DNA from 3 places in the Cohnella massiliensis genome. Region 2 is predicted to be linked to each of the others. Evidence: predicted binding sites of a transcription regulator. Region 2 holds the regulator's gene; each other region holds the start of a gene.
The links. Region 2 encodes LexA, which represses DNA repair genes until DNA is damaged. Its sites were predicted from a motif close to CGAACATATGTTCG; they were not measured.

Region 1 (3,276 bases), 600 kb from region 2:
AGCGCCGTGCCCAAATCGCGCATCGTTTTCGCCTTTTTGACCCGTTGCTCCAGCCGGAGCAACGGCTCCAGCGCGGCATCGCGGATGCGCCGGATTTCCTCCATCCCTCGTTCGTAGCGGGACGGCTCCGTTTCGTCCTCCAGATCCCCGCGGAACAACGGCTGCCAGGCCCGATCGTCGTGCCACCGCCAGCCGTCGATTCCCGCGGCCAGGGCATAGTTCTCCAACGTATCCACTTCCGCCCTCAGGAGCTCCTTATCGCCCGGATGCAGCAGATCCGTTTTCGCGCAGCGGAAGACGGCGTCGGATTTCCAGCCGCCCGCCACCGCCTCCAAAGCCGAGCGGACGAACTCCGCCAGCGGATGATGCGCCGCCGTCACCTTGCCGTCGAGAAAGTAGGGGATGTCGTAATCGTCGAACACTTCCGCGAGCAGATCGGCGTAGTCTTCCACCTTGCGGACGAAGACCGCCATGTCCCGCCAGCGGCAGCCGCCTTCTCGCGCCCGGCGCAGCATGTCGCGCGCCGCTCCTTCGGCTTCGGCCCGGCGGTTGGCCGCCTCGTGAAGCGACAGGCCGCATAACGGGTGATCGGGCGAGAGCGATGCGGCATCCCCGTTCCACCGCAAACGCGCATCGAACGAGCGCTCCAGGTGCGCGAGCATCGGGCTCGCCTTGTATCGCGGCAAAACGTCGCGATCGAGCGTCACGGGCCGCTCGATCGCGACGCCGGCGGCTTCGGCCAGTTCGCAGAGCCGGGCGGACGTTTCCGCCGTCGGATGGAACAGCTCCAGCTCGTCCGGACGCTCGCCCGCGCCTCTCGGCCGGTCGAGGCAAAGCGCGACCGACACTCGGGGGCAGCGGCGCAGCAGCGCCTCGATCGCTTCGTACTCGTTCGGCGTAAAGCCGTGAAAGCCGTCGAGCCAAATTTCCGCGTCGGCGAGAAGCGCCGATTCGGCGGCCCCGCCGACGAGCCAGCGGAGCGCGTCTTCGCCGTCCAGCCATTTTCCCGCCATTTCCCGATCCAGGTCGCGGCTTAACAGCGATAAATCGTGCAGCTTGTCGGCAAGCAGCGCCGCTCCCGGATCCGATCGCGCGGCGCTTTCCGCCAGCTCCTCCGCCTTTGCCCCGTCGACCCCGTACCGTTTCCATTCGGTCAACAGCTCGCTCAGCTTGCCGACCAGTCCTTGGCCCGCGGTTTCGCCGAGCAGCAGCTTCCATTGGCCTTTGCGGGTTTCGAGCGATTTGTGGATGAGCATCGCTTTGCCGGTTTCATCGATCGGAACGGCGGCGGTCCCGCCCGTCTCCTGCATGACGCGAAAGGCGAGGCGCCGAAAGCTGAGCACCTGGGCGCGCATGAACCCGTTCAGCCCCGGCGTGGATACCATCGCGTACTCCATCTGAAACGTCGCCTGCTCCGGCACAAGCAAAATCATCGGCGGACCCAGCGGGTCTTCCCGCAGCCGCTGCCTGATTTCGTCGAGGCAGAAACGCGTTTTGCCGCTGCCCGATCGTCCCGTTATCAAACGAAGCGCCATTTGCTGCCGCCTCCTTCCGTTGCTCCGAAAATACGCGGAAAATCTCCGAAACTTCTCATCTTCCGATTCATTGTACCATATCGCGGACAAGGGCGCACAGGCGTTCGCAGATTCGGAATCTGCCATCCGATATGCAAAAAAGGACCGCGGGGAAAACGCCCCAAGGCCCTAATAGGTCCGAATTTCCCCCAACGCTGCGAACGGGCGCATCGGGAAAGATTCACGAAATATTCAAATAAAGCTTCGTGCCGTCCTCGAACCAGAATATCGCCGCGTCCGACCACAGTTCGACATCGATCACTTGCTTCCATTTGCGGCGGAATTCCAGATCGAGCGCCATTTCGCGCATGCGTTTGTTCAATCGCTGACGGCTTTCGAGCCGTTTCGCCTTGTTTCGCAGCGGCACGGAGCGCCTTCCGAATCGCAGCACATCCATCATCATTCACTTCCTCTCTCCTTTATCTATGTTTACAGATTACAGGAGAGATTTTAGAAAAGTTACAGGTTGCGCGACTCATACTTTCTTAACAATTAGTCTAAAAAACCCAATCCGCTTCCTGTCCGAAGACCCAGAAGCCCGTCCTCAAAGCGCTTTTCGGGTGCGGACCTCGAAGATGCCGAATTTCAAATAATGACCTTCTTCGACACCGCCGAGCTGCGGATGATCTTTGCCCGCCCCCCGCCATTCGATGCAGCGAAGAATTTTGCCGGCGTCGGCGGCGGCCTCCAGAAGCGTCTCCATGAACAGCTCCGGCCGCACATGATAAGAGCAGCTCGCCGTGACCAAATAGCCGCCTTCGTTGACCAACTTCATCGCGTGCAAATTGATGTCCTTATAGCCGCGTATGGCGCTGGGCACGGCCCGCTTCGTCTTGGCGAACGCCGGCGGATCGAGAATGACGACGTCCCACGTCCGGCCTTCCGAAACGAGCGGCTTCGACGTATCCGCCTTGCCTCCGGCCGCTCTTTGCAGGCGTTCTTCCCGGCCCTTGACCTGCTGCCGCAAATATTCGAAAGCGTCGGCCGTCACGAATTCGACCCGGTCGGAAAAGCCGTTCCGCTCGACGTTGCGCTTTGCGGTTTCGATCGCATGCGCCGAAATATCGAGACAGGTCGCTTTTTTCGCGCCGTATTTGCAGGCATGCAGAGAAAAGCTGCCGGTATGCGCGAAACATTCGAGCACGGTCGCCCCGTCCCAATAAGGGAACGTGACCGGATTTCCGTTGGCATTGACGGGAACGTCCCGGATGCCTTCCTCCGTTTCTCTGCGCTCCACGACGATGCCGCTCCTTGCGCCCCATCCGGTCATCAGCGGCGCGATGGCGGCGCGATTTTCCCGTTGGTCGAAAAAGTATCCCGTTTTTTGCCCGCCTTCGATATCGACTTCGACTTTCAGGCCGTTTTCCTCGATGACGACGTAGCGGGGACATTCGCCGTACAAAACGCCGATGCGCTCCTCCAGCCCTTCGAGCATGCGGACGCCGACGTCGCTGCGCTCGTAAATGCCGCGCGGCGCGAACACGTCGATCAAAGCCGGCAGCCAAAGCTCGCGGGCCTTGTCCATCCCGAGCGTCAGCACCTGCACGACAAGTACGTCGGCATACCGGTCGACGACGAGTCCAGGGAGAAAATCCGCTTCGCCGAACACGAGCCGGCAGGACGGCTCGGAGCCGGAAAACCGGCGGCGGTGGTCGGCGCACGTTTGGAATCGAGCCTTGAACCATTCCGTATCCCACCGCTC
Region 2 (3,276 bases):
CTTCAAACGCTTCTTTGACGCTGCGCTCGTCCCACAGCAGCGTATCGTCCAAATCAAACAGTACCGCTTTGATCGTCATTTTCCGGTCCACTTCTCCTTATCGCTCTGCGCTTTGACCGTTTCGCGTTGCTCCCATTCGATCTTGTGCGCGATCGCATATTCCCGCAGGCGTTCGCCCATTTCCTCGATCGGGTAAAGGTTTTTGAAACGGGAAAACACCCAGTTCCCGCCTTTCACGGTTTCAACGATGATATAACCGGGCTGCTGCACGATTTTGCGGATTTCCGCCGGCTTCAACCGCTTGTACCCCGTAAAGCGCCGGGTTTCCAAAGCATCCTTCGCGATCGACAAATAAGGGCGACGCAAAAAATAAACCAACGCAAGCAGAACGTAAGCGACGACCGTCAGCCAAAACAGCGTCGCGTTTTGCTCGTAGGCGTCCGACCACGGCTGGGAGACGACAATAAAAAACGCCGCGACAAGCAACAGCAAAATCGGCGCGAAATAGCTCCGTCCCTTGAATTTCTCGATTTTGGAACCGGCTGCCGTCAACGCTTGCTTGCCTTCCTTTTTGCGGCGCTTGTTTACCTGTTTCTGATTGCGTTCGATCATTCTCTCCCATGAGCGGGACATTCGGGCTCCTCCTTCGGCTGCTTCCAATCGTGCGTCAATGCTTGGGCGGCGGCGGTTCGTCGGTCCATTCGATGCTGTCCAGCTGCTGTCGAAACTGTTGCCTGATGTTGCCCAAATACTGGCGTCTCAGCTTATCGCGTTCGACTTTTTCCTCTTCCGTCAAACCGACCGATTTATGTTTTCGAGACAGCTCGTTAATTCTGGCGATCAGCTCCTGCATCTTGCGTTCACTCCCCTTCCGTGCCGCTAATCCTTCTATATACTTTGACATTTTCCTTTGTCCGCTGTCAAGGCGAAGACAATCGAAAAAGGCCGCCCTCGTTTGCGGGCCGACCTTAAGATATACGTATATGATCGCGCGCCGTTTCCAAAACTCATGGAAGGACGTCGGCAGGTATGATCAATTTCTGCCCGTCGTCAATCGAGGAAGCCGAAAGGCCGTTTCGCTTCATAATGCGATGGACCGCTTCCCGGGTATCCATCCCGTCCTTCTTGAAATCCGACGCAATAGACCAAAGCGTGTCGCCGGACGAAGCGACAACCGACCTCTCGACGGCCGAGGCTTCCGGAATCGACTCCGGTTCGGCAAACGAGCGCAACAAGCTGAAGCCGGCAAATAAAACGAAGAAAGAAAAAAGAAAGAACAGAACTCTAGCCGCTTTGAAGGAACGAGCCGCCGTTGACGGACGAGAGCCTTCTCCTGCGGCATGCCGGTTGCGCTTATGTACAGAGCTATTGGTTGAATTCATTACCCATACTTGAACCATCGAGCTCACCCCAAACGTTTGTTCTGATCACAGAATAACACGAACATACGTTTGAATCAAGCGTTTTTCGGAACATTTGTTCCCGGAGAACGAATGTTTGTGCGAACTCCGGTTCTATGTTATTATTTACTAAAGAGATCTTATTTCATTCGGGGAGGGCTTCGGCGTGTCGAAGATGTCGAATCGCCAGACAGCGATTTTGGAATTTATCAAGAACGAAGTAAGAGACAAGGGCTACCCGCCGTCCGTCCGCGAAATCGGCGAAGCCGTCGGCCTCGCCTCCAGTTCGACCGTGCACGGCCATTTGGATCGCCTCGAGAAGAAGGGCCTGATCCGCCGCGATCCGACCAAGCCTCGCGCCATCGAAATCCTTGGCGACGACGAGGAGAAGTTCGACCCGTTCGCGCGTTCGGTGCGCCACGTTCCGCTCGTCGGCAAAGTGACCGCCGGCGTCCCGATTACCGCCACGGAGAACATCGAGGAATATTACCCCCTTCCGGTTCATATGGTGGGAGATCAGCCGGTGTTCATGCTGTCGGTCATCGGCTCGAGTATGATCGAGGCGGGCATTTTCAACGGCGATTACGTTATCGTCCGCCAGCAGCAGACAGCCAACAACGGCGACATCGTCGTCGCGATGACCGAGGACGACGAAGCGACGGTCAAGACGTTTTACAAGGAGAAGGACCATATCCGGCTTCAGCCGGAGAACAGCACGATGGAACCGCTTCGGCTCAAGCACGTAACCATCCTCGGGAAAGTGGTCGGGCTTATTCGCAACTTCCATTGATCGGCCAAGCCCGCGCCAAGGCCTCATCCTCTTATCCGGCTTTTCCCGCCCGGGTTCCGAATCCGATCGCGGGGTCCAATTTCTGGGAATGGGTGATGCTGTGAATTCCATGCCGAAGCTGCTGATCGGCGCCGGCGTTCTGCTCATCGTCGTCGGGCTGATCTGGATGGTCGCGGGCCGGTACCTGAATCTGGGCAGGCTGCCCGGGGATCTATCGTTCGAGAAAGGGAACGTCCGCTTCTATTTTCCGATCGTCACCTGCATTTTGATCAGCGTCATTTTATCGGCGATCGCGTATGTCATCCGCTTGTTTACAAAGTCATAACATGCAAAAACACGCCCGTATCGGGCGTGTTTTTGCATGCGTTGTCCGGCATGGCGGCATACATGTCGCCAATGCCACCGCGAGCGGCAGGCGTCTTTCGAAATCAGGAGCCGATATCGACCGGCTCCATCCGGTCATCCCTCTGTATGCCCGTGAGATCGAGGAGCGTAAGCTTCGATGCCGGTTACCCCGTCCAAATGCATGACCCGATAGGAAACGTTGCCGTCGCGAACATTCACCCACAACATGAGGTTGTCGTCCGCTCTTTCGGTTCCATGCGCGGCGGCTCCGGTGCGGCCCAACTGAATATAAGTGCGGTTGTCCTGACGCGAAAACTCGAGCGAGTGAAAATGTCCGGCAAAAACGGTATACGGCCGATCGCCCAGCAGCAATTCGATACGGGCGAATTCCGGGCTATCCGACTTCCAGCCCGGCTTGTGCATGCTGACGAACGTATGCCTTGCGTCCTCATTTTCGGCCAGCACTTTCTCGAAAAACGCCAGCTGCCGGTCGCCGATTCCGATACCTACTTTCGACATCTCCTGCAATTGGTCCGGGGTCAGGCGGCTGACGATTTCGTCGTAAAACTCCTTCATATAGTCCAGCGTGCGCTCAGGCTCGCGATGTACCTTTTCCGTCGCGCGCTTGACCAGATCGATGAACTCGTCCGACATCTCTTCGAACGGATCTTCCGTATTCAACGTCAGAAAAAGCGTATCGCCGACCCGAAACGCGTAGTAATCCGCTCCTTTGCGTTCGCG
Region 3 (3,276 bases), 530 kb from region 2:
TGCTGCTGTTCATTATCGCGGCCAGCACCGACGGGCTTGACGGCTACATCGCGAGAAAGCGCAAAATCGTCACCAATCTCGGAAAGCTGCTCGACCCGCTTGCGGACAAGATCCTGGTCGCGGCCGTTCTGATTTCGCTCGTCGAGATGGGCATGCTGGACGCCTGGGTCGCCATTTTCATTATCGCCAGGGAATGGGCGGTCACGGGTTTGCGGCAAATCGCGGTGCTCGAAGGGGTCGTGCTGGCGGCAAGCAAATGGGGAAAATGGAAAACCGCGACCCAGATCGCCATGATCGTCGTTTTGCTGCTTAACAATTTCCCGTTCGTGTTTTTACATATTCCCGTCGATACGATCATCGTATGGGCCGCGGTGTTGATCACCGTATATTCGGGCATCGATTATTTCGTCAAGAACAAAAACCTGTTCATTCCGGCGGCGGACAAATCGTCGCCCGAAGCCGTCAAATCCGGATCGGACAAAGAGGTGCGGCGCAACGGATGAAAGCGGAAATCATTGCGGTAGGCACGGAGCTTCTGCTCGGCCAAATCGTCAATACGAACGCGAAATTTCTTTCGCAAGGATTGGCGGAGCTGGGCGTGGACGTTTATTACCAGACGGTGGTCGGGGACAACGAAGCGCGCATTCGCCGCGCGATCGAGACGGCGTGCGGGCGCGCGGACCTGCTTGTGTTTACGGGGGGGCTCGGGCCGACGCTGGACGATTTGACCCGGGATGCGCTTGCCGCTTTCCTCGGCCTTCCCATTCATTTGCACGAGCCGACGATGCGGAAGATCGAAGAGATGTTTTCCGGGCGGGGAACGGCGTTCGTGGAAAGCAACCGCCGGCAGGCGATGCTGATCGAAGGGGCCGTCCCGCTGCGCAACGATACGGGGCTCGCCGTCGGGAACGCGCTGTCGGCAGGCGGCAAGCATTACTTGCTGCTGCCGGGGCCTCCCCGGGAAATGAAGCCGATGTTCGAAAACGACGCCTCCGCCTGGCTGCGGGAGCTGCTCGGCGACAGCGCGGCGCTGCATTCGACGATGCTGAAATTCAGCGGCATCGGGGAGTCGGCGCTTGAGGACTTATTCATCGATCTGATTCGCGAACAGACCGATCCGACCATCGCGCCTTACGCGAAAGAAGGGGAGGTCGCGATCCGGGTTTCGACCAAATCCGCGGATGCCGAGGAAGCGGCCCGCCGGATGGAGCCGACGCTTCAGGAAATCCGGCGGCGCGCGGACCGCTATCTTTACGCGGAAGAAGACATCACGCTGGAAGAGGCCGTCATCCGGCTGCTGGCGTCGCAGCGGCGCACGTTGTCGGTCGCCGAGAGCTGCACCGGCGGCATGATCGCGACGATGCTGACGGCGGTGCCGGGAAGCGCGGACGTGTTTTCCGGCGGCGTCGTCAGCTACACGAACGACGTGAAGCGCAAGCTGCTCGGCGTGCCGCTCTCGCTGCTGGAGGGCGACGGCGCGCCGGGCGCCGTCAGCGCCGAGACGGCGGCGGCGATGGCCGAAGGGATGCGGGCGGCGGCCGATACCGACCTGGCGCTGTCGGTAACGGGCGTAGCCGGACCGGCCGGCTCCGAGGGCAAGCCCGTCGGCCTCGTGTATATCGGGCTTGCGGAGCGGGGAAAGCCGACGAAGACGGAGCGGATCCAGCTGGCCGGAGATCGCGAGGGCATTCGCCTCCGGGCTTCCAAGCGAACGCTGTACAGATTGTGGCTGGCACTGACGGGGCGGGATTGACCGCTCCGTTTTTTTCGCCTTTTTACGACAAATTCTTCATAAAAGGCTTGTCATCTTTACGTCCCTGTGGTAAAGTTTGATTGAAAGTTGCGGAAGAACCGTAGCGAAGAATACTTTGCTGCGGTTCTTTTTTGCAACAAAAACAGAACGAATGTTCGTAAAAAGCTTGGCAACGGAAGCAAAAACAGGTATGATAAAACTATCATAATGATAAGGATGTGGGTGTGTTGTCCGATCGTCGCGCCGCACTAGAGATGGCATTGCGCCAGATTGAGAAGCAATTTGGCAAAGGATCGATCATGAAATTGGGCGAGCAAGCGCAGCTCCAGGTAGAATCGTACCCCAGCGGCGCGTTGGCTTTGGATATCGCGCTCGGAATCGGGGGATTCCCGCGCGGGAGAATTATCGAAGTATACGGCCCGGAATCTTCGGGTAAGACGACCGTAGCGCTCCATGCGATTGCGGAAGTGCAGAGAGCGGGCGGCCAGGCCGCGTTCATCGACGCCGAGCACGCGCTGGACCCGATTTACGCCCGGAATCTCGGCGTCAACATCGACGAGCTGCTGCTCAGTCAGCCGGATACCGGGGAGCAGGCGCTTGAAATCGCCGAAGCTCTCGTGCGCAGCGGCGCCGTCGACATTATCGTCGTCGACTCGGTCGCGGCGCTCGTGCCGAAGGCGGAAATCGAGGGAGATATGGGCGATTCGTTCGTCGGCCTTCAGGCCCGGCTCATGTCCCAGGCGATGCGCAAGCTGTCCGGGGCGATCAGCAAGTCGAAGTCCATCGCAATCTTCATTAACCAATTGCGGGAAAAGGTCGGCGTCATGTTCGGCAATCCGGAGACGACGCCGGGCGGACGAGCCCTCAAGTTCTATGCCAGCGTGCGACTGGACGTTCGCCGGATCGATTCGATCAAGCAAGGCAACGACGTGGTCGGCAACCGGACCCGCATCAAGGTCGTCAAGAACAAAGTCGCTCCGCCGTTCAAGCAGGCCGAGGTCGACATCATGTACGGCGAAGGCATTTCCAAGGAAGGCAGCATCGTCGACATCGGCACGGAGCTGGATATCGTGCAGAAGAGCGGGGCCTGGTTTTCCTTCAACGGCGAGCGGCTCGGCCAGGGCCGGGAGAACGCGAAGCAATTTTTGAAAGATCATCCGGAGATCAGCGCGGACATCGAGCGTCAAATCCGCAGCCTTACGCTTAGCTCGGACGCGATTTCGACGGCGATAAGCCAAGGCGGCAGCCAGGAGGAAGACGAACTCGAGGATACGGAATTCGCGGAACTCGAATAGAAGGCGGAATTCGACGCCTTGCAGCAGGGACAGGCAGTTACCGGGACATTCGCCGCGAGCGGATGTCCTTTCATTATTTTGGACGGGGGCGATGCCGATCATGAACGAAGAGGAGCGTTTCGGAGCGGTTATCGTTTCGATCGAGAAGGATCCGAAGAAAAAAGCGATGTACCGGATCACGTTCCGGACGAGCGCGGGTGAGACCGATTCGTCGACGGATCGCGAAGC

Region 1: a site for LexA is predicted at 1,629-1,642, ahead of addB (helicase-exonuclease AddAB subunit AddB). Genes of this name have one in related genera too.
Region 3: a site for LexA is predicted at 1,898-1,911, ahead of recA (recombinase RecA). Genes of this name have one in related genera too.

The regions. Positions count from the first base shown of each region.
Region 1 covers NZ_LT821259.1:2,838,393-2,841,668, forward strand. The annotation lists gene addB (helicase-exonuclease AddAB subunit AddB) at 1-1,535, opposite strand, end outside; gene B7E11_RS27040 (hypothetical protein) at 1,756-1,977, opposite strand; gene B7E11_RS27045 (class I SAM-dependent rRNA methyltransferase) at 2,119-3,276, opposite strand, start outside.
Region 2 covers NZ_LT821259.1:2,242,946-2,246,221, forward strand. The annotation lists gene B7E11_RS24185 (HAD family hydrolase) at 1-79, opposite strand, end outside; gene B7E11_RS24190 (hypothetical protein) at 76-633, opposite strand; gene B7E11_RS24195 (DUF896 domain-containing protein) at 668-853, opposite strand; gene lexA (transcriptional repressor LexA) at 1,567-2,190, shown strand; gene B7E11_RS24210 (DUF2905 domain-containing protein) at 2,291-2,515, shown strand; gene B7E11_RS24215 (metallophosphoesterase family protein) at 2,650-3,276, opposite strand, start outside.
Region 3 covers NZ_LT821259.1:1,711,914-1,715,189, forward strand. The annotation lists gene pgsA (CDP-diacylglycerol--glycerol-3-phosphate 3-phosphatidyltransferase) at 1-503, shown strand, start outside; gene B7E11_RS21795 (competence/damage-inducible protein A) at 500-1,753, shown strand; gene recA (recombinase RecA) at 1,981-3,048, shown strand; gene B7E11_RS21805 (regulatory protein RecX) at 3,149-3,276, shown strand, end outside.